3 regions of the Streptomyces sp. NPDC090445 genome follow, and region 3 is predicted to be linked to each of the others. Evidence: riboswitches for the same ligand, from Rfam matches in the RefSeq annotation. Region 3 holds a riboswitch; each other region holds the start of a gene.
The links. A riboswitch is a leader RNA that binds a small molecule or an ion and turns the genes downstream of it on or off. The one in region 3 is predicted to bind cyclic di-AMP.

Region 1 (7,374 bases), on a different contig from region 3:
GGTGCCGAGCTTGGGCCCGACCTCGGGGAGGATCTTGTCGGCCGCGTCCACCAGGACGAAGCGCATGTCCTCGCGCTTGATCGTGGAGTAGTACTTGGCGGCGTCGCGGGCCATGTCCTCGACCTCGCCGATCGTCTCGGCGCCGGCGAAGCCGCCGCCGATGAAGACGAAGGTGAGGGCCTTGCGGCGGACGTTCTCGTCCGTCGTGGACTCGGCCTTGTCGAGCTGTTCGAGGACGTGGTTGCGCAGGCCGATGCCCTCCTCGACGCCCTTCATGCCGATGCCCTGCTCGGCGAGGCCGGGGATCGGGAAGGTGCGGGAGATGGCGCCGAGCGCGATCACCAGGTAGTCGAAGGGCAGCTCGTACGCCTCGCCGACGAGCGGCGTGACGACGGCGACCTTGCGGTCCTGGTCGATGGTGGTGACGCGCCCGGTGAGGACCTCAGCCTTGGGCAGCACGCGTCGCAGCGGGACGACGACGTGCCGCGGCGAGATGCTGCCGGCGGCCACTTCGGGGAGGAAGGGCTGGTAGGTCATGTAGGACCGGGGGTCGACGACCGTGACGGTCGCCTCGCCGTAGCGCATCTTCTTCATGATGCGCTTGGCCGCGTACAGGCCTACGTACCCACCTCCTACAACGAGGATCCTGGGACGCTCCGTGGTGCTCATGGAACGAGTATCCAGCACCCCAAGGGGTGATGCTCGTGAGCCCCTTCACAAGAACCGACAGGGCCTCTGCTACACTGCGCCGCCCACGTGACCCAGGTCATGGTGCGGAACGGGAACCAAGGTGTAACGGGATTCGTTGTTCACCCGCCCTGAACTGCACTCCGAGCACGTCAGCGGGGTGGACCACCGGGTTCGCGGATACGCACCGGCCACGCGTGGCGCGTTCCCCGGTTCACGCGAACGCGCGCGCAAAAAGGACCCGGGGCACCCGCAAACCTCCCGAACGGCCCTCCACTTGACCCGGGCGGGGCTTTTTCCTTGTGAAGAACTTCACGAACTTTCTTCGGGGAGAGGGGCCCAAGACCCCCATAAAGACCCCCCAGACCCCTTGCACCCCTTACATTCCTCTGCCCGGCCCGGCCGGACTGCCTCGCGGGAGAGCGCCCCCGGCGGTGGGGGCGCTCTCGCGGGGTCAGGCGATGGACCAGGCGATGCCGTCCAGGATGTCGTGTTCCGAGACGACGACCTCCGCGGCGCCGATCCGCTCCATGACCGCCTGGAGGACCAGCGCGCCGGCGCCGATCACGTCGACCCGGCCCGGGTGCAGGACCGGGATGGCGGCCCGCTCGGCGTGGGTCGTGGTCAGCATCCGCTCGGTGATCTCCCGGACCGTCGCGTACGGGACGCGGGCGTGGTGGATCTCCGAGGAGATGTAGTCGGGCAGGCCGAGGGCGATCCCGGCGACCGTGGTCACCGAGCCGGCCAGGCCGACCAGGGTGCGGGCCTCGCGCAGCGGGACCGTCTGCTCGGCCAGGTCCAGGGCCGCCTCGATGTCGGCCCGTATGGCGGCGATCTGCTCCGCGGTCGGCGGGTCGGTGACCGCGCCGTCGACCACCAGGTGCCGCTCGGTCATCCGGACGCAGCCCACGTCGACGGAGCGGGCCGCCCGGACGTGGTCCTCGCCGACGACGAACTCGGTCGAGCCGCCGCCGATGTCCACGACCAGGAACGGCTTGTCCATGGGGGTCCCCCCGGACGGAGCCTGGGGGAGATCCGCGCCGGTCAGCTCCTTCGTGGCGCCGATGAAGGAGAACTCCGCCTCCTCGTCGCCCGAGATCACCTCGGGCTCGACGCCCAGGATCTCCACGACCCCGCGGACGAAGTCGTCGCGGTTCTCGGCGTCGCGGGAGGCCGAGGTCGCCACGAAGCGCAGCCGTTCGGCGCCGAGCTCCTTGATCACCTCGGCGTACACGCGGCAGGCCGCGAAGGTGCGCTCCAGGGCCTCCGGGGCCAGCCGGCCCGTTTTGTCAACGCCCTGGCCGAGGCGGACGATCGTCATCCGCCGGTCCAGCTCGACCAGCTCGCCGGTGGCGGGGTCGAGGTCCGCCACCAGCAGGCGGATGGAGTTCGTCCCGCAGTCGACGGCCGCGACCCGGGTCACGCCTCCGACTCCTTCTGCCCGGTCGGCTCCGCAGACGCGTCCCCGGCCTGGTCGCCGCCGCCGCACGGGGTGACGCACGGGCCCTTCGCCCACCACTCCGGCAGCATGGCGAGGGCCTCGTCGCCGAACGGGTTCACGCCGGGGCCGGCGGCCAGCGAGTGGCCGACGAGCACGTGCAGACACTTCACCCGGTCCGGCATCCCGCCGGCGCTCGGGAAGCCCTGGAGCACCTCGATGGCGTCGCGGCGCCGGATGTAGTCCTCGTGCGCGGCCTGGTAGGCGGCGGCGAGCTCGGGGTCCTCGGCGAGCCGGGCCTGCATCTCCTTCATCACGCCGTTGGCCTCCAGCGTGCCGATCGCGGAGGCGGCGCGCGGGCAGGTCAGGTAGTAGAGGGTGGGGAAGGGCGTGCCGTCGGGGAGGCGGGGGGCCGTCTCGACCACGTCCGGCCGGCCGCAGGGGCAGCGGTGGGCGATGGCGCGCAGCCCGCGCGGCGGGCGTCCGAGCTGCTGCTCGAACGCCTCGATGTCCGCGTCGGTCGGCTCGGTCCGGTCGGTCTGGGGCGGGGGCGTCTGCATGCCTGGAGGAAGTCTCTTCGTTCTTGTCGTGTGGGTGGGGTGGTGCTGCTGGTGCTCTGGTGGTGCTGCCGGTGGTGTCGTCAGTCGCCGGGGCGGTCGGCCTTGTCGACGCCGTCCCAGACGTTCGAGTACCAGGGGCGGTCGGCCCCGGCCTGTCCGGTGCGCCGGTGCTCCGCCGCCTCGGCCCCGGGGTCGTTCATGATGTAGCTGATCTCGCCCGGGCGTACGAAGTGCAGGTGTTTGCGGGCCTGCTGCTCCGCATACGCGTCGTCCTGCCAGCGGGCCTTCTCGTCGCGCAGCCGTTCGAGCCGCTTGCCGGCCGCCGCGGCCGCCCGCTGCTGCTCGGCGATCTCCGAGCGCTGCGAGACGTACTGGCGCATCGGGTACGCCAGGGCGACGACCAGCGTACAGAGGACCAGCACCAGGAGGGCGGCCCGCCCGGTCAGCCGGCTGCGGCGGACCTGACGGCGGCTCTGGGAGCGGTAGACATGGGCGGCGGTCCGCTCACCGAGCTGCTTGAGCCTGGTCGCGGTGGAGAAGGTGGAGAACCGATCCCGGTTCCCGGCCATTGTTCCGCCTCCCCTGGTGTCCGGTGTCCGCGTGCCGGCACGCGCTCTCGACCACTGCACAACACGCGCTGCGCACTGCGCAGTACGCACTACGTCCCCGCACACGGTACGGGACCGGGTGCGGGGACGTACGGAGGCTCAGGGGCCGTCAGCCCTTGAAGCGGGGGAACGCGCTGCGGCCCGCGTACACCGCGGCGTCGTCGAGGATCTCCTCGATGCGCAGCAGCTGGTTGTACTTGGCGACGCGGTCCGAGCGGGCCGGGGCGCCGGTCTTGATCTGACCGCAGTTCACGGCGACGGCGAGGTCGGCGATGGTGACGTCCTCGGTCTCGCCGGAGCGGTGCGACATCATGCACTTGAAGCCGTTGCGCTGGGCCATCTCGACGGCGTCGAGGGTCTCGGTCAGCGAACCGATCTGGTTCACCTTCACGAGCAGGGCGTTGGCGGAGCCCTCCTCGATACCGCGGGCCAGACGCTCGGGGTTGGTGACGAAGAGGTCGTCGCCGACGATCTGGACCTTGGAGCCCAGCTTGTCGGTGATGGTCTTCCAGCCGGCCCAGTCGTCCTCGAACAGCGGGTCCTCGATGGAGACCAGCGGGTACGCGTCGACGAGCTCCGCGTAGTACTCGGTCATCTCGGCGGCCGAGCGGGACTGGCCCTCGAACTCGTACTTGCCGTCCTTGTAGAACTCGGACGCGGCGACGTCGAGCGCGAGCGCGATGTCCTTGCCCGGGGTGTAGCCGGCCTGCTTGATGGCCTCGACGATGAGGTCGAGCGCGGCGCGGTTGGACTCCAGGTTCGGGGCGAAGCCGCCCTCGTCGCCCAGGCCGGTGGACAGGCCCTTGGTGTGCAGGACCTTCTTGAGGGTGTGGTAGACCTCGGCGCCCCAGCGCAGGGCCTCGGAGAAGGACTCCGCGCCGATCGGCGCGATCATGAACTCCTGGATGTCCACGTTGGAGTCGGCGTGCGAGCCGCCGTTCAGGATGTTCATCATCGGAACGGGCAGCAGGTGCGCGTTCGGGCCGCCGAGGTAGCGGAACAGCGGGAGGTCGGAGGCCTCGGACGCGGCGTGCGCGACGGCGAGGGAGACGCCCAGGATGGCGTTGGCGCCGAGCGAGCCCTTGTTGTCGGTGGCGTCCAGGTCGAACATGGCCTGGTCGATCAGGCGCTGCTCGGTGGCGTCGTAGCCGACGAGCTCCGGGCCGATCTGCTCGATGACCGCGAGGACGGCCTTCTCCACGCCCTTGCCCATGTAGCGGTTGGGGTCGCCGTCGCGAAGCTCAATGGCCTCGAAGGCACCGGTGGAGGCACCGGACGGAACGGCAGCACGGCCGGTGCTGCCGTCGTCGAGGCCCACCTCGACCTCGACCGTGGGGTTGCCTCGGGAGTCCAGGATTTCCCGGGCTACGACGACGTCGATGGACGGCACGAGCATCTCCTTCTGGGGATGTGACGCTGGGTGTGCGGTGGCGGGTCAGGCCGTGGCCGGCCTTGCCGCCTAGAGCCTAACCGGCTCCGGGCTGTCGGCCAGCCGACCGCCCGGGTCCTGGGACGAAAAAGGGCCCGAATACCCCGCTTCCGGGACATACGGACCCTCATTCAGGCTGCCACCGACCGCCGTCGGGGGCGCACGCACCACCGCCCGGCGCGTGGGGGGGATACGCGCCGGGCGGTGGGCTCACACGTGCGGTGACCTTCGCGTCAGTCCGCGCGGCCTACGCACGCGGGGCTTCGCGGGATGTTCAGCCGAGCTTCAGCTTCTGGCCGGGGAAGATCAGGTCGGCGTCGGAGACGATGTCCTTGTTGAGCTCGAAGAGCTTCTCCCAGCCGCCCTTGATGTTGCGGGCCTCGGCGATGGTGCCGAGGGTGTCGCCGGACTTGACCTCGTAGGAGCCGTTGCCGGTCTTCGGGGCCGGGGCCTCGGAGCGCTCGGACCGGGTCGTGGGGGCCTCGGTGCGCGAGGGCGCCTTCTTCGTCTCGGTCTTCTGCGGCTGGGTCTTCTTGGTCTCGGTCTTCGGGGTCGAGGACTTCGGGGTCGACTTGGTGGTCGTGTTGTTGTTGGTGGCGGTCGAACCGCCGCCGGTGTAGGCCGAGTTGGTCAGGCCCTTGCCGCAGTGCGGCCAGGCGCCCTTGCCCTGGCCCTTGAGGACCTTCTCCGCGACGGCTATCTGCTGCGCCTTGGAGGCCTGGTTGGCCTGCGCGGCGTACGCCTTGCCGCCGTACTCGGCCCAGGTGGAGCCCGAGAACTGCAGGCCGCCGTAGTAGCCGTTGCCGGTGTTGATGGACCAGTTGCCGCCGGACTCGCACGCGGCGACGCGGTCCCACTCCGAGCCCGTGGCGGCGGAGGCGGTGCCCGCGGTCATCAGGGGCGCGGCGACGGCGACACCGGCGACGCCGGCGAGCGTCACGATGCGGGTGGTCCGCTCGATGGCGGTGGCGCGGCGGTGCTTGCCCTTGCCCGAAAGCAGCATGGATTTCTCCTCACCGACGCCTGCGAGGTGAGCTGTCGGGTTCGGGCGGATGAGTTGCCCGGTCGCGCGGTGTGACGCGCGGCTTCACCCCAAGCCGGTGCGTGCCGTCTTTCAACGGCCCTTCCCGGCACCTACGTTGGTTCCCCCGCTCCTGCCTTCGGCGCTTGACGCGACGAGTGTTCCCTCCGTCCGCCGGCAGGATTCGGCAGTGCGGTCGAAGGGGCCCGCGGTGGCGAGCGGTTCAGACCGTAGGCATGTCTCTCCCCGATGTTCAACGAGGAACACCGGGGAGAGAGAGCCCCTACTTGCGCTGCTTTTCGGGGTGTTTGCGCAGGTGGGGGCCTGGTTTGCGCAAGCCTCCAGGCGGGACACGCCAGTTGACCGGAAGAGATGCATGTCTCATTTGAACGAACCGGACATTCGACGCTTTACGGGTGTCCGAACTGCCCTTATTTCTGGCTTAGATCCAGGTTCTGCCCCGGCTTGATCAGGTTGGCGTCACCGCCGATGACCTGCTCGTTGGCCTTGTACAGGGCCCCCCAGCCGCCCTTCACGCCCGTGGAGCTCGCGATGGTCGCCAGGCTGTCGCCCTCCTTGACCGTGTACGAGGCCGGCGACACCTCGACGGCAGGCGTGCCGCGGTGCTTGCCGCCGCCCATGACGTCCGGGATGGCACCCGGGTCGGTGGAGGCGCCCGGTGCACCGGGTGCGCCCGGTGCGCCCGGTGCACCCTGCGCCGACGGGGCGGAGAGGTTCGCCGGGTCGGCCGGGACGCCGCCCTGGTTCGGGGCTCCCGGGGTGCCGGGCGCGGAGGCGTTCGGAGTGCCCGGGGTGACGCCCGGGGTGCCCGGGGCGCCCGGCGTGACGCCCGGGGTGACGCCCGGGGTGCCGGGGGTGCCCGGCGCGGTCGGGGTCGGCGTCACCGGGTTCGCGGTCGGGTCGCCGGGGAACACGGGCGGGACCGTCGGGTTCGCGGTCGTACCGTCCGGGGCGGGCATGACGGGCAGTCCGCTGGACGGCCCCGTCGGCGCGGGCGGGATCGTGTAGTCCGGCGCGGGGGTCGGGGCACCGAAGTCCGTGGGTCGGCTGCCGTTGCCGTTGCCGTTCGAGGGCACCTTGTCGTCGGGGCGGCTCGGGGTCTGGCCGATGGCCCGGTGCTGGCCCTTCGCGCCGGGGTCCACGTCCGCGGCGGGGGCGTCCTTGGCCAGCCCGGCCTGGGCGGCGCAGTTCTGCCAGGCCTCGGGGCCCTGGGAGCCGAGCATGCGCTCGGCGACGGCGATCTGCTGGGACCGGCTCGCGAGGTCGGCGCGCTCGGCGAACTCCTCGCCGCCCGCGTTCTTCCACTCCTCCTGGGTGAACTGCAGCCCGCCGTAGGCGCCGCTCCCGGTGTTGGCGCTCCAGGTGCCCCCGCTCTCGCACTCGGCGACCTTGTCCCAGGTGGCGGCTTCCGCCGCGTTCGCACCGGTGGCGGCCAGCAGCGGCATGGCCAGTGCGGAGCCAGTGACTCCGGCGGTGACGACAATCGCGGGGACCTGGCGGGGGCGTCTGTGGCGGCCGTTCCCGGAAAGCATGGGCAGCACCTTTCGCATAACGACTGAGTAACGGCAGAACCTAGCCTCCTTCGAACGATTGTCACAAGTTGAGCAAGA
Region 2 (7,374 bases), on a different contig from region 3:
ATGACGACCTGAAGGTCGACGAAATGATGATCTCGCCCGCCTACGCCTACGAAAAGGCACCCGACCAGGAACACTTCCTCGGCGTCGAACAGACCCGGGAACTCTTCCGGAAGGCCTTCGCGGGCGGCAACCGGCGCCGCTGGCGGCTCAACCACTCCCCGCTCTTCCTGGACTTCCTGGAAGGCAAGGCCGATTTCCCGTGCACCGCCTGGGCCATTCCGAATTACTCCCTCTTCGGCTGGCAGCGCCCCTGCTACCTGATGAGCGACGGGTACGTGACGACGTACCGCGAACTCATCGAGGAGACCGACTGGAGCAGGTACGGCCGCGGCAAGGACCCGCGCTGCGCGAACTGCATGGCGCACTGCGGCTACGAGCCCACCGCCGTCCTCGCCACCATGGGCTCCCTCAAGGAATCCCTGCGCGCGGCCCGCGACACGGTCTCCGGCAACCTGGGCGGCTCGGCATGACCACCGCGTCCGGAGGCTTCGACCTCAAGGCGCTGCTGGCCGAGCGCGGCGCGGAGCGGTACGAGCTGCACACCCGGCACCTGAACCCGCAACTGCCCCGCATGCTGCACACCATCGGCTTCGACAAGGTCTACGAGCGGGCCGAGGGCGCCCACTTCTGGGACGCCGAGGGCAACGACTACCTGGACATGCTGTCCGGGTTCGGGGTGATGGGTCTCGGCCGGCACCACCCGGTCGTCCGCCGGGCCCTGCACGACGTGCTCGACGCACAGCTCGCCGACCTGACCCGCTTCGACTGCCAGCCGCTGCCCGGGCTGCTGGCCGAGAAGCTGCTGGCGTACAGCCCGCACCTGGACCGGGTCTTCTTCGGCAACAGCGGCACCGAGGCCGTGGAGACCGCCCTGAAGTTCGCCCGGTACGCCACCGGGCGGCCCAGGATCCTCTACTGCGACCACGCCTTCCACGGGCTGACCACCGGCTCGCTCTCGGTGAACGGGGAGGCCGGCTTCCGGGACGGCTTCGCGCCGCTGCTGCCCGACACCGGGATCGCGCTCGGCGACCTGGCCGCCTTGGAGCGGGAGCTGAAGCGCGGTGACGTCGCCGGGTTCGTCGTCGAGCCGATCCAGGGCAAGGGCGTGCACGCGGCCCCGCCCGGCTTCCTGCCCGCCGCGCAGGAGCTGCTGCGCCGGCACGGGGCGCTGCTGATCGCCGACGAGGTGCAGACCGGCCTCGGACGGACCGGCGAATTCTACGCGTACCGGCACGAGCCGGGCGTGGAGCCGGACCTGGTGTGCGTGGCGAAGGCGCTGTCGGGCGGCTACGTCCCGGTCGGCGCCACCCTCGGCCGTGACTGGATCTTCAAGAAGGTCTACTCGTCCATGGACCGGGTCCTGGTGCACTCCGCCAGCTTCGGGTCCAACGCCCAGGCGATGGCGGCCGGGCTGGCGGTGCTCTCCGTCATGGAGGACGAGTCGGTCGTCGCGAACGCCCGCGCGATGGGCGACCTGCTGCGCGGGCGCCTCGCCGCGCTGGTGGACGCGTACGATCTGCTGCACGAGGTCCGGGGCCGGGGCCTGATGATCGGCATCGAGTTCGGCCGGCCGTCCTCGCTGCGGCTGCGCAGCCGGTGGACCGTGCTCCAGGCGGCCCGCAAGGGGCTGTTCGCGCAGATGGTGGTGGTGCCGCTGCTGCAGCGGCACCGGATCCTGACGCAGGTCTCCGGGGACCACCTGGAGGTGATCAAGCTGATCCCGCCGCTGATCGTGGACGAGGCGGACGTCGACCGGTTCGTCGGCGCCTTCCGGGCGGTCATGGACGAGGCGCACGCCGGCGGCGGGCTCCTGTGGGACTTCGGGCGGACGCTGGTCAGGCAGGCCGTCGCGGGCGGCTGACGGCCGGCCGCAACGGGCCCGCAGGTGATCGCCGGCCCGTCACGGCACCTCCCGCGGTGCGCTCAGTCGAGCAGTCGCCCGCGCAGCCGGCCGAGGGTCCCGGCGGTCAGGCCGAGGCCCTCGGCGAGGTAGCGGTCGACGCCGCCCCAGTGCTCGTCGATGGTGTCGAAGGCCGCGGTCAGGTAGGCGGCGCGGGCGTCGAAGAGCGGGGCGAGCAGCTCCATCACCTCGGGGGAGCGGGCCTCGGGTGCGTCGCTGCCGCGGCGGACCCGGTAGCGGCGGTGCGGGGCGTTGGACTCCAGGTAGTCCGCGACGATGGCCTCGCGCTCCACGTCCAGCGCGAGCAGGGTGACGGCGACCGACAGGCCGGCCCGGTCCTTGCCGGCGGCGCAGTGCATGAGCGCCGGGAGGCTGTCCTCGGCGAGGGCGTGCAGGACCCGGCTGTGCTCGGCGGTGCGGTCCACGACCATCGAGCGGTACGAGTCCACCATCCGGGCGGAGCCCTTTCCGCCGCCGAGGATTCCGCGGAGCTGATCCAGGTTTCCATTGCGGACCATGGTCCAGAATTCCTTGCCGGCGGCCGGATCGGACAGCGGAATGTTGACGTTGCGCACCCCGGGGAGCTCGACGTCGGGACCTTCGAGGGCCTGGTCGGCCGCATTGCGGAAGTCGAAGACGGTGTGCAGGCCGAGCGATGCGAGGAATTCTGCATCGGTTTCGGTGGCATGTGCGAGATGTCCGCTTCGGTAGAGTCGTCCCGCCTTGACCCTCCGCCCGTCCGTGGTCGGCAGGCCGCCCACGTCGCGGAAATTGCGCACACCGGACAGATCGGACTCCGGAAGCGGGACATTCGGCGAAGAGGGCGGTATCTGCTGGGTCACGAGGGAATCCTCCACATCGTCATCGAGTGTCCGAATTGCTCTGCTTGGGACCAACTTGCCGGTGCCGGAGGCGAGATCGGGCACAGCCCCGTGAGCCAGATCATACGGTGACGTTGAGTGCCTGATCGCCAAAGGCGAATGGCCCGGGCGGAACGGCTGTTGGCGGCGGGGAATGGACGCAGGGTGACCGGAATTCCGCCGGACTCCCGCCCCTGTGAATCCGTCAGGAAATTCGCGGCTTGTTCCGTGCGGTCCCGCTGGATTACCTTCGCGACCGATCCGGATGGACCGCCTAATCCTGCCGCCGTCCGGAAACAGCACTCGACCGAACTCGCGCGGCAGGAGCGGGGGAACCAGGTAAGCCGCTGCGCCGGAGTTCCGCTCCGGAGCAGCCAGGGGTGAAGCCGTACGTGTTCCGTTCACTTCACGCGCACGTCCGTGTTGCGCGTGGACGTGCAACACGGACGGCCGGACATCTCCCATCCGAACCCGACAGCTCACCTCGCAGGCGCCGGAGAGGAATGCGCCATGCCGGCAAAGGGTAAGCACCGCCGCCCGAAGTACCGTTTCACAGCCCGCGGTTTCGCCGCCGTCGCCGGCACCGGCGGAGCGGCCCTGGCCCTGCCGCTGATGGGCGCCGCCGGCGCCCACGCGTCCGCCGCCCCGGCCGCCGCCGAGACCGCCGCCCAGGCCGCCGCCACCGCGCTCCCGGCCGCGGCCCCGCAGGCCCCTGCGGCCGCCCGGGCCGAGGCGGCCGTCTACACGGTCCGGACGGGCGACTGCCTCTCCGTCATCGCGGCCGACCGCGACCTCCCGGGCGGCTGGCAGCGGCTCTACGCCGACAACCGCGAGGCCGTCGGCGACAACCCCTCCCTGATCCACCCCGGGCTGAAGCTGACCCTCGGCGCCCCGGGCGCGCCGGCTCCCGAGCAGGCTCCGGCCGAGCAGCCCGCCCCCGCGCCGAAGCCGAAGAAGAAGGCCCCGGCCACCACCGGTTCCCCGCTCGCCGCGGTCCCCGCGCCTGCGTCCGCGCCCGTGCCCGTGCCTGCCAAGAAGAGCGCGGCCGCTGCCGCCGGTGGTGCGGTCACCGCGGCCGGCTTCACCGCCCCCGTCCCCGGCGGCGTCTCCACCCAGTACCGGACCGCCGGCGCCATGTGGTCCAGCGGCTACCACACCGGCGTCGACTTCATCGCGAGCTCCGGCACCACCGTCAAGGCGGTCGGCGCGGGCACCGTCGTCTCCGCCGGCTGGGCCGGCGCGTACGGCAACGAGGTCATCATCCGGCACACGGACGGCAAGTACTCCCAGTACGGCCACCTCTCCCAGCTCTCCGTCTCGGTCGGCCAGAGCGTGAGCGGCGGCCAGACCATCGGCCTCTCCGGTTCCACCGGCAACTCCACCGGCCCGCACCTGCACTTCGAGATCCGCACCGGTCCCTCGTACGGCTCGGACATGGACCCGATCGGCTACCTGCGCTCCAAGGGCGTGACCATCTGACGGCTCGCGCCGCCGCCGCGGGCGGCAGACCCGCGTGAGGCCGGGGCCCGAGGGGGGTCCCGGCCTCACGCGCTGTTATTCCGCACCGACCGGGTGGTATAGATCACGGTCCGTCAACCCCTTCCTACGGTGGCGTAGGTCACGTCCCGCGGTGAAGGATATGGTCCCGTGGCAGCGACGACGATGACAGAGACGACAGAACAGGCGTACCGGATTATCGGCTCGTACGCGGCACTCGGGGACAGCTTCACGGAGGGTGTGGGGGACCCGGGGCCCGGCGGGCTCTTTCTCGGCTGGGCGGACCGGCTGGCCGTGCTCCTGGCCGACCAGCGCCCCGAGGGCGACTTCCGGTACGCCAACCTCGCGGTGCGCGGACGGCTGCTCGACCAGATCGTGGCCGAGCAGGTTCCCCGGGCCAGGGAGCTCGCCCCCGACCTGGTGAGCTTCTGCGCCGGCGGCAACGACATCATCCGGCCCGGCAGCGACCCGGACGACGTCGCCGAGCGGTTCGAGGCCGCCGTCGCCGACCTCACCGCCGCCTGTGGCCAGGTCATGATCACCACCGGCTTCGACACCCGCGGCGTGCCCGTCCTCAAGCACCTGCGGGGCAAGGTCGCCACGTACAGCGCGCACGTGCGCGCCATCGCCGACCGGTACGACTGCCCCGTCCTCGACCTCTGGTCGCTGAAGTCCGTACAGGACCGCCGAGCTTGGGACGACGACCGGCTGCACCTCTCGCCCGAGGGACACACCCGGGTCGCGCTGCGCGCCGCCCAGGTGCTCGGGCTGGAGGTGCCGGCCGACCCCGACCAGCCGTGGCCGCCGCAGCAGCCGCGCGGCTCGGTGGACGTGACCCGCGACAACATCCAGTGGGCCCGCGAGTACCTCGTGCCGTGGATCGGCCGGCGGCTGCGCGGGGAGTCCTCCGGCGACCACGTCGAGGCGAAGCGACCGGACCTGCTGCCCCTGTAGTGCCCCGAAGGGGCGCGGGGAACTGCGCGATCGGCCACCACCGGCCCGCAGACGATCGCCGGTCCTTACCAGCACCCCCGCGGAGCACTGAGGCTGCTGCGAGGGGTGGTGCGGGCGCGCCCCCGGAATCCTCCGGGGCCGCCCCGCGTTGGTGGTGGTAGACCAGTAGGAAGCAGACTGCCGGCCACGGCCTGCGACCGCCCGCCCCACCCTCCCAGGAGGCGCCTTGACCGGCTCCCAACCCCTGCGTCCCCGGCTGCGCGCCCTGCGCCCCGAAGCCTTCGGCGCGGATCCGTCCGGCGCACGGCTGGAGCGGATCCGGCGCTCGCCGAACTTCGCCGACGGCTCCTTCCGGAACCCGGTAGGCGCCCGGACCAGGCCCTCCGCCTCGATGCTGGAATTCGCCAAGGTCTACTTCCACAAGGAGCAGCGGATCCGGCGCAGCCCCGCCGCGTCGATCCCCGTCCACCCGACGACCCTCGCCGACCTGGCAAAGCCGCCGGTCAGCGGGCTGCGCCTGACCTGGATGGGGCATTCGAGCGTCCTCGCCGAGATCGACGGGCGCCGGATCCTCTTCGACCCGGTGTGGGGCGAGCGCTGCTCTCCCTTCCCCTTCGCCGGGCCCAGGCGGCTGCACCCCGTGCCGGTGCCGCTGGCCGCACTGGGGCCGGTCGACGCCATCGTGATCTCCCACGACCACTACGACCACCTCGACCTGCCGACCGTCAAGCAGCTGGCCGGCACCGACACGGTCTTCGCCGTCCCGCTCGGCGTCGGCGCGCACCTGGAGCACTGGGGCGTCTCCGCTGACCGGCTGCGCGAGCTCGACTGGAACGAGACCACCGAGATCGCCGGCCTGTCGCTGACCGCCACCCCGGCCCGCCATTTCTGCGGGCGCGGGCTGCGCAACGAGCAGCACACCCTGTGGGCCTCCTGGGTCGTCGCCGGCGACGAGCACCGGATCTTCCACAGCGGCGACACGGGCTACTTCCCCGGGTTCAAGGACATCGGCGCCGAGCACGGCCCCTTCGACGCGACCATGATCCAGATCGGTGCCTACTCCGAGTACTGGCCGGACATCCACATGACCCCCGAGGAGGGCGTCCGCGCCCACCTCGACCTCCAGGGGGCCGCGCCGCACGGGGTGCTCCTGCCGATCCACTGGGGGACCTTCAACCTCGCGTTCCACCCGTGGGCGGAGCCGGGCGAGTGGACCCTCGACGCCGGCGCGGAAGCGGAGCAGCCGGTCGCCGTCCCCCGGCCGGGCGAGCCGTTCGAACCGGGCGGCGTCCTCCCCACCGACCCCTGGTGGCGCCCCGTGACCCGGCCCATCGACCGCCCGTGGCGGCAGCCCGCGCCGGCGGACCGGGCGGCTGCCGGCGCCGTCCCCCCGACCGACCGCGACCTGGACCTCGCCGGCGAGAGGTGACGGCCCCGCCGCGCGGGCGGCCCGGGTGAGAGCCGACGACCCGGCCGGCGGGCGGGCCGGGCGAGGGACGACCCGAGCCGGCCGCCCGCCGGCGGGTGGGACGACGGGGACGGCTCCCCCGAACGCTGACTGCGGCTTGTGATCGACGCCCGCGCCGAGCCGCCTCTCGCGGTCCGGCGCGGATCGCCAGGGGCCGTGCGCCGGTGTCATCAGCGACAGCAGGTGCACCAAGGTGAATGGGGGTTCATGTTGCGGACGATGGCTCTGCTCGCAGCGAGGCTGGAGTCGACGAGCTGCTGACGCAGGCGGGACAGCTCCTGCTCCCGCCGGACCTTGAGCGCGGCCGCGGCCGCCGGGTCGGTCTTCGCCAGCTCGGCGACCTCCCGCTTGTGGCTCTCGGCGAGCGCTCCGAGAGCGTCGGCCGGAGTCTGCGGGCGGTTGCGCAGAGCGGATGCGATGCCGCGCAGCACCTTGACGGCGATCAGGCCGCCCACGGCGAGGGCTCCCGCGCCGACGAGGGCCGCAGTGCCGCCGGACGGCAGCGTGGGGGGCGGTGTGTTCGTCGGCTGCCCCCAGGGCTGTGCACGGTCGTCGCCGGGGCGCGTCCCATCCGGGCCGGATGCCTGCCTGTCAGCCATGTTGCTCCCTCTTGTCGGCCGCCGCACGGCGTGCGGCGGCGGATGGCACCGGCCCCGCTCCACCACGGCGATCCGGGTGCTAGAACGGTGGATACG
Region 3 (7,374 bases):
CCGACGGTGGCCGCGAGGCCGACGCGGTCCACGTAGTCGTGGTGCGTGAAGCGGTGCACGTCGCGGTCGGAGAGCCGGGGGTGGGGGGCGAAGAAGCGGTAGTACTTCGACTCGTCGGAGACCTGGTCGTAGAAGCCGACCAGCCGCCCGGCGTCCTCGGTGGTGATGGGCCTGATGCGGGCGGTGCCGCCGTCCCTCAGGACGACGTCGGCTTCCCAGTGGGCCGGGTACGAGGGGTCCGACGCGGTGGTCATGCGGCGATCCTAAGCCCAGGACGGGCAGGACAGCCCCTGCGCGGCGCGTACGGCAACACCGGGCAAACCGGTGCAAGCTGGGGTACGTCGAGCGGCGGGTGATCCGGGTCGGAGGTCGGCCGGAGCACTCGGGGCGTCGTGAGAGACTGGTCTAGACAACCGTGAGAACCTGAAGGGCATCACCATGGCAGAGCGCCGCGTCAACGTCGGCTGGACCGAGGGCCTGCACGCCCGTCCCGCCTCGATCTTCGTCCGCGCGACGACCGCTTCCGGCGTCCCGGTGACCATCGCCAAGGCCGACGGGAACCCCGTCAACGCCGCCTCCATGCTGGCGGTGCTGGGCCTGGGCGCACAGGGCGGCGAGGAGATCGTCCTGGCGTCCGACGCCGAGGGCGCCGAGGCGGCGCTGGACCGCCTCGCGAAGCTGGTCGCCGAGGGGCTGGAGGAGCTCCCCGAGACCGTCTGACCCTTCGGGTTCGCACCGCGCGGACGGTGGGGCCGCGGCTTCCGGGGAAATCCGGGACCGCGGCTTCACTGTTTTCCGCCCCCGCCTCGCCGCGAGAATTCCGGGCGGGCGTCCGGGCGGGGCATCGGGCGGCCGCGGGAATTCACATCACCCGGCCGGGAAAGCCGGGCGGAAATTCCGGGGCGTGAAATGCCCGGGCGCGGCGGCATCCCCCATTCATACGCCGCTCCTGTTAATGGGAGCGGCTCCCCGTGTTTACGGCAGGTTGCGAAGTCCTCACCCGCAGCCGGTAGGACCCGGTCGTCCGGTCGGCGTGGAGAGCCGTGAGCACCTTCGCCCGCTCGGCGTCCCCGCGCGCCACCGCGTCCACGATCGCGCCGTGCTCGGCCCAGCACTCCGCCGGCCGGGCCGGGGCCTGCACGGCGTACATCCAGGCGACCTTGTGCCGCATCTGGGTGAGCAGCGTGATCAGCCCGGGGCTGGCGGAGGCCTGCGCCAAGGTCTCGTGGAACCAGCTCCCCAGCGCCCGCAGGTCCTCGCCCTGCCCCTGCCTGGCCCGCTCCTGGCCCAGCCTGACCAGCCCGCGCAGCACCTTGAGGTGGCCCTCGCTGCGCCGGCGGGCGGCCCGCGAGGCCGCCAGCGGCTCCAGCAGCATCCGCAGCTCCAGCAGGTCGGCCGCCTCCTGCTCGGTGGGCTCGGCGACGCAGGCGCCCGCGTGGCGGCGGGTGGTCACGAAGCCCTCGGACTCCAGCGTCCGCAGCGCCTCGCGGACCGGGACGCGCGAGACACCGTAGCGGCGGGCCAACACCTCCTCGGTCAGCCTGCCGCCCGGTTCGAACACCCCGGAGACGATGTCGTCGCGGATTGCAGTGCATACCGCGTGCGCGGGAATACGCAAGACGGGACCTCCGCTTGTTTCCGATTGCCGGCGACAATGCCGTGACCGTACTGGGATCGTACGGGGACTCTATTGCAACCGGCGGAATTTTCCGAGCGGGGAAGGAAATCGGGGGTATTTACGGGCCACAACGCCGAAGGCCCCGGCTCGGTGAGCCGGGGCCTTCGGGCGAAGCGTGTGCGGGTGCGTGCGCGACGCGCCTGGATCAGAGGCTGACGCCGTGCGAACGCAGGTACGAGATCGGGTCGATGTCCGAGCCGTAGGAGGCGCCGGTGCGGGCCTCGAAGTGCAGGTGCGGGCCGCTGGAGTTGCCGGTGGAGCCCGACAGGCCGATCTGCTGGCCGGGGGTGACCTGCTGGCCGACGGAGACGCTCAGCGAGGACAGGTGGCCGTACTGCGTGTACGTGCCGTCGGCGTGCTTGATGACGACGTTGTTGCCGTACGCGCCGCCCCAGCCGGCCTCGACGACGGTGCCGAGGCCCACCGCCTGCACGGAGGTGCCGGACGCGGCGTGGAAGTCGATGCCGGTGTGGCTGCCGGAGGACCACATGCCGCCGCCCGCGCGGTACTGGGTGGAGACATAGGAGTCGTCGAGCGGGGAGACGAAGGTGTTGAGGCGCTTGCGCTCCTCCTCGCGGGCGGCGCGCTCGGCGGCCTCGCGCTCGGCCTTCGCCTTCTCCTCGGCCTTCTGCTTGGCCTCGGCGGCCCGGGCCTTCGCGTCGGCCTCGGCCTTCTCCTTGGCGGCGGCGGCCTCTGCGGCGGCGCTCTGGGCCTCGGCCTGGGCCTCGACGTCGCCTGCGACGTCGGCGGCGGTGACGACCGCGTTCAGCCCGGTGTCCTCCATGGAGGGGGCCTTGTCCGAAGCGGCGAACGCCGGGCCCGCGAGGGTGCCCACGACGCCGGTGGTCGCGAGGGCGGCCACACCGGCGTAACCGGCGGTCTTGCGGCTCAGACGGCTGGAACCACGGTGCTTGCCGGCGGCACGGCTGCCAAAGGCCATGAGGAGGCTGATCCTTTCCTTCCTTCTCGCCTACCGGGTTAGCTGACGGGTTCGGAGCAGGAAGGTCTCCTACGGGCCCCTCTTGCGAGGCGGCCCGATTCACCCCAGGGACGTGTGGGTCCCCGGCTCCCCAGGCTTGCGCCTGACGGGGACTCGGCGATCGCTGTCCGGTGCCGCGGGTGCGGCGCGTACCAACTGACGAACAGCACGGCCGACGCTAGGCGGATCATCAGTCAATCACCAAATGGTCACGGCCTTTTGTTGCGCACGCCACACCGCATAAGCCAGCCTTCGGGCCAAACAGACATAAGGGGCTTCGGCGGACAAGCCGCCGAAGCCCCTTGAATCACCCGCCGGTTGCCGCGGGCGGAGGACGCCGTCAGTTGGTGACGACGGTGACCTCGCCGATCCCGAGGGCCCGCACGGGCTCCTCGATCTGCGCGGCATCACCCACCAGCACGGTGACCAGGCGGTCCACCGGGAAGGCCTTCACCACCGCCGTGGTCGCCTCCACCGTGCCCGTCGCGGCCAGCTGCGCGTACAACTGCGCCTGGTAGTCGTCCGGGAGCTGCTGCTCCACCTGGTCCGCCAGCGTGCCGGCGACGGCCGCGGCCGTCTCGAACTTCAGCGGGGCCACGCCCACCAGGTTCTGCACGGCGACGTCCCGCTCGGCATCGGTCAGGCCGCCCTCGGCGAGGGTGCGCAGCACCTTCCACAGGTCGTCCAGGGCCGGGCCCGTGTTGGGGGTGTCCACCGAGCCGCTGATGGCGAGCATCGAGGCGCCCCGGCCGTCGGCCGTGGAGCGCAGCACCTGGCCGAAGGCGCGCACGCCGTAGGTGTAGCCCTTCTCCTCGCGCAGGACCTTGTCCAGGCGCGAGGTGAGGGTGCCGCCCAGGCAGTACGTGCCGAGCACCTGCGCCGCCCACACCGTGTCGTGCCGGTCCGGCCCGATCCGGCCGATGAGCAGCTGCGTCTGCACCGCTCCGGGCCGGTCGACGATGACCACGCGGCCGGTGTCGTCGGCAGTGACCGGCGGCACCTCCGCCTGCCGGCCCGCGGTGCCGGTCCAGGCGCCCAGGGTGTCCGCCAGCACGGCGTCCAGGTCGATTCCGGTCAGGTCGCCGACGACCACCGCGGTCGCGGTGGCGGGGCGCAGGTGGGCCTCGTAGAAGGCGCGCACGGCCGCGGAGTCGATCCGGGCCACCGTCTCCTCGGTGCCCTGGCGCGGGCGGGACATCCGCAGGTCGGCCGGGAAGAGCCGGCGGTAGAGCTCCTTGGCGGCGCGGCGCTGCGGGTTGGCCAGCTCGTGCGGGATCTCGTCGAGGCGGTTGCGGACCAGGCGGTCGACCTCGCTGTCGGCGAAGGCGGGCGCCCGCAGGGCCTCGGCGAGCAGGCCCATGGCCCTCGGCAGCCGGGAGACGGGGACCTCCAGGGAGACGCGCACGCCCGAGTGGTCGGCGTGCGCGTCGAGGGTGGCTCCGCAGCGCTCCAGCTCGGCGGCGAACTCCTCGGCGGTGTGCTTGTCGGTGCCCTCCGACAGGGCGCGGGCCATGATCGTGGCCACGCCGTCCAGGCCCGCCGGCTCGGCGTCCAGCGGGGCGGTGAGGTTGACCTCGACGGCCACCACCTGCTGGCCCGGCCGGTGGCAGCGCAGCACGGTCATGCCGTTGGGCAGGGAGCCGCGCTCGGGGGCCGGGAAGGCCCACGGCCGGGGCCGGCCGGCCTGGGGGCGCGGGTGGAAGGTCATCGTGACGGCTGCGTTGTCGCTCACTGCTCCGCCCCCTCGTTCTCGTTCTCGGTCGCGTCGGCGTCTTGTGCGGCGTCGGCGCCTTCGGCGGCGTCGGCCGCGAGGGGCTCGTACACCAGCACCGCGCGGTTGTCGGGGCGCAGCCGGGCCGCGGCCACGGCCTGCACCTCCTCGGCGGTGATGTCGAGGAGCCGCTCCACGGCGGTCAGTGCCAGCTGCGGATCGCCGAACAGCACCGCGAAGCGGCACAGTTCGTCGGCGCGGCCGGACACCGTGCACAGCCGGTCCAGCCACTCGCGCTCCAGCTGGGCCTGCGCGCGCTCCATCTCCTCGGCGGTCGGGCCCTCGGCGGCGAACCGCGCGAGCTCGTCGTCCACGGCCGCCTCGATGGCGGGCACCTCGACCCCGCTGGAGGTCTTCACGTCCAGCCAGCCCAGGGAGGGCGCGCCGGCCAGGCGGAGCATGCCGAAGCCGGCCGCGACGGCCGTCTGGTCGCGGCGTACCAGGCGGTTGTGCAGGCGGGAGGACTCGCCGCCGCCCAGGATGGTCAGGGCCACGTCCGCGGCGTCGCACTCGCGCGTGCCGTCGTGCGGGAGCCGGTAGGCGGCCATCAGCGCGCGGGCGGGGACGTCCTCGACGATCTCCTCGCGGAGCTCGCCGCCCATGGTGTCCGGCAGCGTGCCGTCGCGCGGCGGCTGCTTGCCGTCGTGGCCGGGGATGGTGCCGAAGTACTTCTCGATCCAGGCGAGCGTCTCGACGGGGTCGATGTCGCCGACGACCGACAGCACCGCGTTGTTGGGCGCATAGTAGGTGCCGAAGAACGCACGCGCGTCCTCCAGCGAGGCCGCGTCCAGGTCGGCCATCGAGCCGATCGGGGTGTGGTGGTACGGGTGGGGCTGGGGGTAGGCGAGCGCCGTGAGCCGCTCGAACGCCGTGCCGTAGGGGACGTTGTCGTAGCGCTGGCGGCGCTCGTTCTTGACGACGTCGCGCTGGTTCTCCATGGACTCGTCGTCCAGGGCGGCCAGCAGCGAGCCCATCCGGTCCGCCTCCAGCCACAGGGCGAGCTCCAGCTGGTGGGCCGGCATGGTCTCGAAGTAGTTGGTGCGCTCGAAGCTCGTCGTACCGTTCAGGGACCCGCCCGCACCCTGGACCATCTCGAAGTGCCCGTTGCCGGGTACGCTCGCGGAGCCCTGGAACATCAGGTGCTCGAAGAGGTGAGCCAGACCGGTGCGTCCCTTGACTTCGTGGCGCGAGCCGACGTCGTACCAGAGGCAGACCGCGGCGACCGGGGTCAGGTGATCCTCGGACAGCACCACGCGCAGGCCGTTGGCCAGCCGGTGTTCCGTCGCTGTCAGGCCTCCGGAGCCGGCCTGGGATGTGGCCGTGTGACCCATGGGCATGTGGTCCCTTCGATCGCGATGCAGAGAATTCCGTCAGACCTGCCACTGTATGCAAGCGCGCCGGGCACCGTAGAAGTTCCCGCCGCACGCCTGGGTCGGAGTCGGGCCTGTCGGTGCCTCGGGACACAATGGTCGCGACGACCCACGTCAGCCCCTGTCACCAGACCGGCCGATCCGCCGGAACCAGCCGGACCCGTCCGACCCAGCCAGACCCCCAGCACACCTTCTTTCTTGGTTAAGGAGCCGCGCAGCGATGGCCCGCCGCAGCACGAAGACCCCGCCGCCGGAGGAGTTCGAGGAGAACATCCTCGACATCGACGTCGTCGACGAGATGCAGGGCTCCTTCCTCGAGTACGCGTACTCGGTGATCTACTCCCGCGCCCTGCCCGACGCCCGGGACGGCATGAAGCCGGTGCACCGGCGCATCGTCTACCAGATGAACGAAATGGGCCTGCGCCCCGACCGCGGCTACGTGAAGTGCGCCCGCGTCGTCGGCGAGGTCATGGGCAAGCTCCACCCGCACGGCGACGCGTCGATCTACGACGCCCTCGTGCGCATGGCCCAGCCCTTCTCCATGCGGCTCCCGCTGGTCGACGGCCACGGCAACTTCGGTTCGCTGGGCAACGACGACCCGCCGGCCGCCATGCGCTACACCGAGTGCCGCATGGCCGACGCCACGTCGCTGATGACGGAGTCGATCGACGAGGACACCGTCGACTTCACCGCCAACTACGACGGCCAGGAGCGGGAGCCGGTCGCGCTGCCCGCCGCCTACCCGAACCTGCTGGTCAACGGCGCATCCGGGATCGCGGTCGGCATGGCGACCAACATGCCCCCGCACAACCTGGGCGAGGTCATCGCCGCCGCCCGCCACCTGATCCGCTACCCGCACGCGGACCTGGAGGCGCTGATGCGCTTCGTGCCGGGTCCGGACCTGCCCACCGGCGGCAAGATCGTGGGCCTGTCGGGGGTCAAGGACGCCTACGAGAAGGGCCGCGGCACCTTCAAGATCCGCGCGACGGTGTCGGTGGAGGACGTCTCCGCGCGCCGCAAGGGCCTGGTCGTCACCGAACTGCCCTTCACCGTCGGCCCCGAGAAGGTCGTCGCGAAGATCAAGGACCTGGTCGGCTCGAAGAAGCTGCAGGGCATCGCCGACGTCAAGGACCTCACCGACCGCGCCCACGGCCTGCGCCTGGTCATCGAGATCAAGAACGGCTTCCACCCGGAGGCCGTCCTGGAGCAGCTCTACAAGCTGACGCCGATGGAGGAGTCCTTCGGCATCAACAACGTCGCCCTGGTCGACGGCCAGCCGCTGACGCTGGGCCTGAAGGAGCTGCTGGAGGTCTACCTCGACCACCGCTTCGAGGTCGTGCGCCGGCGCAGCGAGTTCCGCCGCAGCAAGCGCCGCGACCGGCTGCACCTGGTCGAGGGCCTGCTGGTGGCCCTCCTCGACATCGACGAGGTCATCCGGATCATCCGGGACAGCGACAACTCGGCCCAGGCCAAGGAGCGGCTCATGGAGCGCTTCTCCCTGAGCGAGGTCCAGACCCAGTACATCCTGGACACCCCGCTGCGCCGCCTGACCCGCTTCGACCGCATCGAGCTGGAA

Region 1: another riboswitch for cyclic di-AMP. It lies ahead of ACIQUT_RS20135 (transglycosylase family protein); the one in region 3 lies ahead of ACIQUT_RS21085 (M23 family metallopeptidase).
Region 2: another riboswitch for cyclic di-AMP. It lies ahead of ACIQUT_RS03050 (peptidoglycan DD-metalloendopeptidase family protein); the one in region 3 lies ahead of ACIQUT_RS21085 (M23 family metallopeptidase).

The regions. Positions count from the first base shown of each region.
Region 1 covers NZ_JBIVXV010000009.1:82,079-89,452, forward strand. The annotation lists gene ACIQUT_RS20110 (NAD(P)/FAD-dependent oxidoreductase) at 1-669, opposite strand, end outside; gene ACIQUT_RS20115 (exopolyphosphatase) at 1,142-2,110, opposite strand; gene ACIQUT_RS20120 (DUF501 domain-containing protein) at 2,107-2,685, opposite strand; gene ACIQUT_RS20125 (septum formation initiator family protein) at 2,766-3,254, opposite strand; gene eno (phosphopyruvate hydratase) at 3,403-4,689, opposite strand; gene ACIQUT_RS20135 (transglycosylase family protein) at 4,997-5,725, opposite strand; cyclic di-AMP (ydaO/yuaA leader) riboswitch at 5,728-5,898, opposite strand; gene ACIQUT_RS20140 (transglycosylase family protein) at 6,175-7,296, opposite strand.
Region 2 covers NZ_JBIVXV010000001.1:674,738-682,111, forward strand. The annotation lists gene hpnH (adenosyl-hopene transferase HpnH) at 1-470, shown strand, start outside; gene ACIQUT_RS03040 (aspartate aminotransferase family protein) at 467-1,861, shown strand; gene ACIQUT_RS03045 (tyrosine-protein phosphatase) at 1,924-2,742, opposite strand; cyclic di-AMP (ydaO/yuaA leader) riboswitch at 3,055-3,266, shown strand; gene ACIQUT_RS03050 (peptidoglycan DD-metalloendopeptidase family protein) at 3,271-4,239, shown strand; gene ACIQUT_RS03055 (SGNH/GDSL hydrolase family protein) at 4,423-5,211, shown strand; gene ACIQUT_RS03060 (MBL fold metallo-hydrolase) at 5,438-6,640, shown strand; gene ACIQUT_RS03065 (hypothetical protein) at 6,850-7,278, opposite strand; gene ACIQUT_RS03070 (hypothetical protein) at 7,358-7,374, opposite strand, start outside.
Region 3 covers NZ_JBIVXV010000010.1:108,751-116,124, forward strand. The annotation lists gene ACIQUT_RS21070 (GNAT family N-acetyltransferase) at 1-254, opposite strand, end outside; gene ACIQUT_RS21075 (HPr family phosphocarrier protein) at 439-720, shown strand; gene ACIQUT_RS21080 (GntR family transcriptional regulator) at 953-1,618, opposite strand; gene ACIQUT_RS21085 (M23 family metallopeptidase) at 1,824-2,618, opposite strand; cyclic di-AMP (ydaO/yuaA leader) riboswitch at 2,632-2,787, opposite strand; gene ACIQUT_RS21090 (M16 family metallopeptidase) at 2,998-4,365, opposite strand; gene ACIQUT_RS21095 (M16 family metallopeptidase) at 4,386-5,759, opposite strand; gene ACIQUT_RS21100 (DNA topoisomerase (ATP-hydrolyzing) subunit A) at 6,019-7,374, shown strand, end outside.